DNA from 2 places in the Thermoanaerobacterium sp. CMT5567-10 genome. Region 1 is predicted to be linked to the other one. Evidence: riboswitches for the same ligand, from Rfam matches in the RefSeq annotation. Region 1 holds a riboswitch; the other holds the start of a gene.
What was found. A riboswitch is a leader RNA that binds a small molecule or an ion and turns the genes downstream of it on or off. The one in region 1 is predicted to bind S-adenosylmethionine.
Positions count from the first base shown of each region.

Region 2: linked by a shared signal. The riboswitch ahead of metK (methionine adenosyltransferase) and the one ahead of Q2T46_RS12170 (methionine ABC transporter ATP-binding protein) in region 1 are both predicted to bind S-adenosylmethionine.

Region 1 covers NZ_CP130558.2:2,399,074-2,403,514, reverse strand. Annotated here, with positions in the region: gene Q2T46_RS12175 (BglG family transcription antiterminator) at 1-1,708, opposite strand, end outside; SAM riboswitch class I at 1,924-2,026, shown strand; gene Q2T46_RS12170 (methionine ABC transporter ATP-binding protein) at 2,107-3,129, shown strand; gene Q2T46_RS12165 (methionine ABC transporter permease) at 3,116-3,796, shown strand; gene Q2T46_RS12160 (MetQ/NlpA family ABC transporter substrate-binding protein) at 3,810-4,441, shown strand, end outside.
Region 2 covers NZ_CP130558.2:2,296,607-2,301,047, forward strand. Annotated here, with positions in the region: gene Q2T46_RS11610 (IS1634 family transposase) at 1-1,486, opposite strand, end outside; SAM riboswitch class I at 1,740-1,842, shown strand; gene metK (methionine adenosyltransferase) at 1,915-3,102, shown strand; gene Q2T46_RS11620 (HD-GYP domain-containing protein) at 3,215-3,820, opposite strand; gene Q2T46_RS11625 (hypothetical protein) at 4,065-4,441, shown strand, end outside.

The sequences.
Region 1 (4,441 bases):
TTGAATCAATTTTTTCTTTGTCTAAATCACCCGTATTAACAAAATCATCTAAAAGAGAATCAATAATCGTCTTTGAGTTTTTCCCAAATATATCTTTAAACTTAAGAGAGCTGCACAATTCAATAATTCTTTTGCCATATTCGGCTATGTGCAAAAGCTCTTTATACTTATCGCCTTCTGCCTTTCTGCTGGAAAAATCCATTATGAAGTCTGTATTTAATGCCTCTTTTAACTTTTTGACGTCATCGTCTAAAAGTAATGGATTGACAATTACCGTTTTTTTGTCCTTTATGTCAAGAGGTATAGTAGATACAATTAAGTCAATATCATCTCTATCTTTAAAATCTTTTACTCTAAGGCTTGAAACAGTATCTACAATGTTTAACTGCGGAAACATCTGAAGCTTTGATAGAAGCATTCTGGATGTTCCTATTCCACTTGCACATACCACTAGAATATTATGCCTTTTCGTTTTGTCATTTTTCCTTGCTATAGCTGCTCCAAAATGCATCGCAATATAGCCAATCTCATCATCTGGAACATCAACATCAAGCTTATTCTTCAATACATTTGCAATTGATATGCACCTTTCAAACAGTGCACTATACCTATCTTTTATATCGCTTATAAGGGGATTCCTTATTGCAAGGCCCATCCTTAGTCTAAAAATCGTAGGTCTTAAATGAGTCTTTAAACCACTTAAAAGCATTGAATCATCTCTAAAACTTGTGCCAAATACTCTTTCAGCAACATCTATCATCTCGTATAAAACTTCATTTACAAATTCGTCATTTACATCTTCAGTGTTTGCTCTATATCTGGCACCTTGAAGATGAATTGTTATATAACCGATTTCATCTTCAGGAATAAAGACATCAAATTCTTCTTCCAAATATTTTGCAAGCATTTCTGCAAATCTGTACTCATCTGATTTTTTAAGTTCAAAAAGGCTTTCATTACCTATTTTGATCTTTTCGCCTTCTTTTATTCTCTTTAACGCCAATGCCAAGTGAACTGTAAGCCCCATATAAGAGCTTTCAGCCAGCTCGTAGTCCAGTGATTTCTCTAATCTTTGTATAGCTTTCTCTATCTTCAAAACTGTGTCATAATCGATAAGTCGCAATAGCCTGTCATTGATGTCCTCACTTAATCTGTTTATATTATTGTACCCTCTATTTAAAAATTCCATTAAGTCCTTCGTCTCAACATTGTCATAGAGAAAATTTATTATAGCCTTCCTTATATTTCTTTCATCGCCTTTTACATATATGCCCACACCTGGCTTAGTCACAATTGTGACATTTTGCCTACTTAGCCATTTATCTATTTCTTTTATGTCATAGCTAATTGTAGCAGTTGTGACATTGTACTCTCTTGCAAAATACTCCAGCTTAACAGGCTCTTTCATTTGTAGTAGCTCTGATAGAATTAATTTTCGCCTTTTCTCAGCATCTACACTAGGACGATAACCTATAACATCAAAATTAAATTTCTCTATATCGCTGTCGCTACCATCTACTGTCAAAACACCTTCATTGTTTTTTAACTTTAAGTTATAATCTTTGATGTATTCATTTATGGCATTTATCTCTCTATAAATTGTTCTTTTGCTTAATTTATAATTAGCGACGATATCGTCTAAGCTGTACATCTCTTTTGACATAACTTTTTTTAAAATCTCTAGTTGGCGCCCACTTAGTTCTTTCATAAGATTTTGTCCTTTCGTCTATGACAAATTATTAATAAGTTAACTTATCTTACATTTATATTATAAGCAATTATTCTCATAATTCAACATAAACTTGTAAGCACTGTGTCAATATTAGAATGACATAAATTTAATATCTCCGGACATGAAAATTTTGCTTGACTTTTCATTTTTAATCCTATATAATCATTTTAACAATTTAAAATGAAATTATTCTCTTATCCAGAGAGGTGGAGGGACTGGCCCGATGAAACCCGGCAACCGGCACGAAAGTGCAATGGTGCCAATTCCTGCGGCTTTAATGCTGAGAGATGAGAGAGGAACTAACCTCTTTCATTGGGAGGTTTTTTTTATTGCATTTTTGACGTTCCAACTTTTCATAAAGAGGGTGAAATATTTTGATATCAATTAAAAATCTAAGTAAAGTCTACAACACAAATGGAAAAGATGTAGTTGCACTCAAAGACATCAATTTAACAATAAATGATGGAGAAATATACGGCATAATGGGCTTAAGCGGTGCAGGCAAATCATCGTTGATTAGGTGCATAAACATGCTTGAAAAGCCTACAACCGGAAGCATTTCCATAAATGGTACTGAAATGACAAAGTTAAGCCCAAAAGAACTTCGTGAAATGAGAAAAAAGATTGGCATGATATTTCAGCATTTCAATCTTTTAATGAACTCTACAGTGTATGAAAACATAGCTTTTCCTTTAAGAATCTCAAAAGCTAAAGATTCTGTTATAAAAAAGCGTGTAAATGAACTGCTTGAAGTTGTGGATCTTAAAGACAAGAAATACGCATATCCTTCACAACTATCTGGTGGTCAAAAACAAAGAGTCGGCATAGCAAGGGCGCTTGCCAACAACCCCGATATAATCTTATCAGATGAAGCGACATCTGCATTGGACCCGACTACGACAGAATCAATATTAAACTTACTTAGAAACATAAACAAACAATACGGTATAACAATAGTCGTCATAACACATGAAATGTCAGTCATAAGAAACTTATGTGATAGAGTCGCTGTTTTAGAAAATGGCGTTATCATCGAAGAAGGAAATGTAATAGACATTTTTTCCAATCCTTCTACAGAAACGTCGAAAAGATTTTTAAAAGATATGATAGCAGAGCTTCCTCCTGACATCCTCATAGACGACAAGAATCCAAATGAAGAAATATTGCGTCTGTCATTCTTTGGTAGCAGTAGCAACGAGCCTGTAATATCACATATGATAAAAAAGTTTAATGTTGATGTAAATATAATTTCTGGAAATATAGAAAGAGTCCAGAACTCTCAAATAGGAAATCTCCTTATAAAGATTAATGGAGATCCAAGTTCTATAAAAGATGCAATAAAATTTTTAGAAAAAAACAGCCTTAGAATAGAGGTGCTTAAAAATGGTATCATTTAGTAACACAATACAATACTTAATAAACTTATGGCAGCTTATGGAGCAGCCTTTGTGGGAATCACTGTATATGGTATTTTTCTCTACCCTTTTTTCTGTAATAATAGGTCTACCGCTAGGAATAATACTTGTAATAACAGATAAAGGCCATTTATCTGAAAACATCAAACTAAACCACATATTGGGTACCATCATTAACATTATGAGATCAGTACCATTTATAATTCTTATAATTGCGATTTTCCCACTTTCAAGGCTTATAGTAGGTACTACAATTGGACCAACAGCAGCAATAGTACCTCTGTCAGTTGCGGCTGCCCCTTTTGTAGCAAGAGTAATTGAGTCATCTCTAAAAGAAGTTGATTGGGGTGTCATAGAAGCATCAATATCTGTTGGTGCAACAATACCTCAGATAATATTTAAAGTCATGATACCAGAGTCACTACCATCACTGATATTGGGTGTAACTCTTACAATCATAAATATTTTGGGATATTCTGCTATGGCAGGTGCTATCGGAGGAGGTGGACTTGGAGATCTAGCTATAAGGTATGGATATCAAAGATATGAAACAGATGTACTTATTGCAACAATAATCGTTTTAATCGTCTTTGTAGAAATCGTACAAAGATTAGGAAACTACCTGGCAAAAAAGGTTGATAAAAGATGAAAGGATGGTATAGATGAAAAAAATAATATTATTGATTACATTAATATTGACATTATCATTCGCCATTGTAGGCTGCACTAAATCAAATAATAATGAGACCAGCTCAAATGCAGGTAATAATTCAGACAAAATGACAAAAATAGTTGTAGGGGCAACCCCAAATCCTCACGCAGAAATACTTAATGTAGTAAAGCCAATTTTAGCAAAAGAAGGAGTAGATCTCGAAATAAAAGAATTTACTGACTATGTAACTCCTAATACGGCATTGGCCGATAAACAAATCGACGCCAATTTCTTCCAACACGTCCCGTATTTAGAGGATTTCGAGAAGAAAAAAAATGTAAAGTTAGTTCCTTTAGTCAAAGTACACGTAGAACCAATGGGAGCTTATTCAAAAAAGATAAAATCGAAAGATGAAATAAAAGACGGCGCAACAGTGGCAATCCCAAATGATGCTACAAATGAAGGAAGAGCATTGTTGCTGTTACAAAAAGAGGGTTTAATAAAATTGAAGGATTCAAATGGACTAACACAAACTCCCAGAGATATTGTCGATAATCCTAAACATTTAAAAATTGTAGAGCTTGAAGCACCTCAACTGCCAAGGACACTTCAAGACGTAGATTTAGCAATAATAAATACAAA
Region 2 (4,441 bases), 100 kb from region 1:
CAAGTGATATAAAGCATATCAGAAAATGAGCATCAATATGCTCTTTTAGTGATAAATACACCGGTCTGCTTTCGATATCACTTTTAGTTATTTTAAAAGATTCTTCTATTTTCCAAAGGCCACGGTACATTTCAATAATTTTATCATCAGATTCTTTGTATTCGCTAGTAACTATTGCATAGTATCCATCAAATCTTTCTTCTTCTTTTAGTTTTTCCTCATCAAATGCTAAGTGTTGATGAGCACTTTCTAATATTTCGCCAGTTTCTTCATCAAAAATGAGATTCTTTACATATTTGGAAGCACCGTAAGATGTAGCTTTATTGTATTTTGCTGGATTTTTAATTAGGTCTTTTGCTTTCTCTATTGTAGCAGCTCGTTCATATTTTGCTTTTAAGGCATACTCTTCACTATAGAAAATAACCTGTTTTTCATCAACTACCTTTTTCATTTTTTTGCCTTTAGTGGTGGTTACTAATATTTCTCTTGGATAAAGTCTGGATTTTATCTTGAAGCTATCTCCTCTGTATGTATATCCATTTTCGTCAAGGACATATTTCTTAAATTCCTTATCCGCACAACGAACAGAATAGCTAAATACATAACCATTACCAGCAGATAAAGTATACCAAATGTTATCGCCAGTAATGATGCCTTTATCAGCAACTACAATAATTCTTCCCAAAGAATAATCATGTTGTATTTTCCTTAACATAGGCATAAGTGTAGTTTTATCTAGAGCATTACCAGGAAAAAGTTTATATGTAATAGGTATACCATTGGTGTCCATAAATAATCCCATCTGCACAATTGGATCTGGTCTATGTTCTTTAGAAACGCCTTTTTTACGCAATTCATCTTGTTCATCAATTTCAAAATAATAATTGGTAACATCGTAATAAACTAGATTAGTATTTCGTTCATATAAAGACTTAATATGCTCATGAACCCAAAGTTGCAAAGCATCACTATGCTTATTGAAAAAAGATAAACATCTGTAGATATCATCCAAAGAAAAATCAGACCTCTCAAAGAATATATCTCTATTCTCATAAGTCTTTTTCTTTGAAGCAGGATACAATAAGCGTGAAAATACGAGAAGTTTCATAATAGCATTAGCATCATACTCTTCTTTTGAATGACGCTGCCTGTTTTTCAAAAATTTATCCAATTCAAGCTCATGATAAATCTTACTAAATGCAGCATAGCCAAAGTTTTTACGGTTATCCGTATTAACCAAAAGTCTTTCATTAGGAGAAAAATTAAGAGCAATTGGAGCCTTTTTCATGGCTTTTTGTTCATTCAATTCTTTAACCTTTTGTTCAAAAAAAGCGATAGGATCATCGTATTGTTTTTGAAGTTCATCGAGGTATCCAAGGGATTTAATAGTAACAGTCCTTGTATGCCCTCTTTCTTTATCGCGATATCCATCTGCAATAGATAAGTATATTCTTCCGGAACTACGTTTGCTTTTCTTTAAATACACATTAAACTCCCCCAATAAAATTCAATATAACTATATTATACCACAATCCATAATAATCCGCAACCAAAATATGACAAAAATTTAAAAAAATTTTACCCGGAATCGTTAGTAAAATTGCTGGTTCCGGGTTACGCTACATAAAATTTTGCTGCAAAACTAGGGTACTCAAGCACTTTTTACGTGCAGACTAAAATTTTTTAAGTTGACTTCTTAAATATACTGTGTTATTATATTTTAAGTTAAATAACGAAAACTCTTATCAAGAGAGGTGGAGGGAGGAGCCCTATGAAGCCCGGCAACCTGTCTTTATGACAAGGTGCTAATTCTCGCAGAAGGTAACTTCTGAAAGATGAGGGTGATTGTGCCTCTTCTTTTGGAGAGGTTTTATTTTGTTTAAGGTCTTTTATGAGATAAAAAGGAGGATATAAATGAAAAAATATTTTACTTCAGAATCTGTAACTGAAGGACATCCAGATAAAATTTGTGACCAAATATCTGATGCAATAGTTGATGAAATACTTAAAAATGATCCATATGCAAGGATAGCATGTGAGACGGCTGTAACAACAGGAATGGTTTTAGTTATGGGTGAAATTTCTACCAAGTGTTATGTGGACATACCTAAAGTCGCAAGAAAAGTCATAGAGGAGATAGGGTACACTCGCGCAAAATATGGTTTTGATGCAAGTACATGCTCTGTTCTTACATCTATTGATGAACAGTCTCCTGATATAGCGCTTGGAGTTGACAAAGCATTGGAAGTAAAAAAAGGTATTTCACATGATGACCTAGAAGAACAAGGTGCTGGGGACCAAGGCATGATGTTTGGATATGCATGTACAGAGACTCCTGAGCTTATGCCACTTCCTATATCGCTCGCTCATAGACTTGCTCGTAGACTGGCAGAGGTCAGAAAAAATGGTACATTAGATTATCTAAGGCCTGATGGAAAGACACAGGTAACAATAGAGTACATTGACGATGTTCCGAAGAGAGTAGACTCGATAGTCGTATCAACACAGCATTCACCTGATGTTGACCATGACAAGATAGAAAATGATGTAAAAGAATATGTCATAAAGCCAATTGTTCCGCCAGAGCTAATTGATGAGGATACGAAGATATACGTAAATCCGACAGGAAGGTTTGTTGTCGGTGGGCCACAAGGCGACAGTGGGCTTACAGGTAGAAAGATAATAGTTGATACTTACGGCGGATATGCTAGGCATGGCGGTGGAGCTTTTTCTGGCAAAGATCCGTCAAAAGTTGATAGATCTGCTGCATACGCTGCAAGGTATGTTGCGAAAAATATTGTTGCTGCTGGCCTTGCTGACAAGTGCGAGGTTCAACTGGCGTATGCGATAGGTGTTGCTACACCATTAGAAGTAAATATTGATACTTTTGGCACTGGTAAGATTCCTGATGACGAAATATCAGATATTGTAAAGAAAGTATTTGATTTAAGACCTGCTGCAATCATAAGAGATCTTGATTTAAGAAGGCCTATTTATAGGCAAGTTGCTGCATACGGACATTTTGGGAGAACAGACCTTGACCTTACATGGGAGAGAACTGATAGAGTAGAAATACTAAAGAAACTTGCTTTCAATAAATAAATTTTAAGCCCGGAAAAATTCCGGGCTTGCGGCACTTTTATATATCTATAGCCGCATTAATAATGTGTACGCTACGCTAATAATATTATAACACATAATTTTAAAAAATCTATTAGATGGCAATTCCCTTATTATGATTATTTTTATCAAGAGATGATTTGCTGTTTTTTAATACATTTTCCAGCGCTGAAACTAACATCTGATTGTATTTTGTACCGCATTCTCTTAAATCTTGAATTGCTTCCTTAAAGCTTTTTACCTTTTTATAAGCGTATAGTCTTTTATTTGTCATAGCATCAAAAGAGTCACAAATAGCTACTATTTGAGCACTTAATGGGATAAACTTAAGACCGTAAGGGTACCCCGAGCCATCCAATCTTTCGTGATGGTATAAAACAGCAGGTATTAAATACATAAGTGGAGGCAGCACTTCCAGCATATTTGCACCGTAACTGGAATGCAATTTGATAAGATCGTATTCTGCATCTGTAAGTTTGTCTGGCTTTGCTAAAATGCTAATTGGTATCATCAATTTGCCTATATCATGCAGAAGTGCACCTTTATATATTGATATCTGTTCCTTTGGCTCCAATCTAATTATATTAGCAATCTTAAAAGATAATTTTGCAACTCTTAGACTGTGTTTGTATGTCTCATAATTATAGTTTTTTAGTGACATCAAAAGATGCGATATAAGTTTATCTTCATCATAATTCATATTCTTTTTCTCCTTTTTTCGACATTTTCTATTATATTATAAATTTTGATAACAGTCAATAAATGTATATGTTGTAATAAAATTCAAAAAAAAAAAAAAAAAAAAAAAAAAAAAAAAAAAAAAAAAAAAAAAAAAAAAAAAAATCAGAAAATTATGATTAATTCTTGATAATTATTTATTGACTTTGGAAAAATTATCTTATATAATAAATACAAACATAAGTTCGCACAAAGGAGTAATGGAGATGAGAAATGTTGAGATGCCAGATGTGTACCTTGCTATTTTACCTTATTATATAGATGAATACGGAAATGGAACAGAACTTATAGACTTGGATGGTAATGTATCGTATATAAAGTGCAGTGTAAAAAGTTGCTTAAATAAGACGCTAAAAAGATATGCTGTAGACTTAAGTGCTATAAGAGAAAAGTATGCGAAAAGCCTTGGCATAAGAAATTCATTTCCAATTCCATTAGCTCGTGACTTTACTTTGATACAGTTAAAGGTGAGGATCCCTAAGGTAGCAAAGGACACTGCTTACGGATATATATGTTATGAAAAAATAAGGAAGATAGAAGAGTGTGCATCATTTAGTTTAATATACGTAGGTGAAAGCAATAT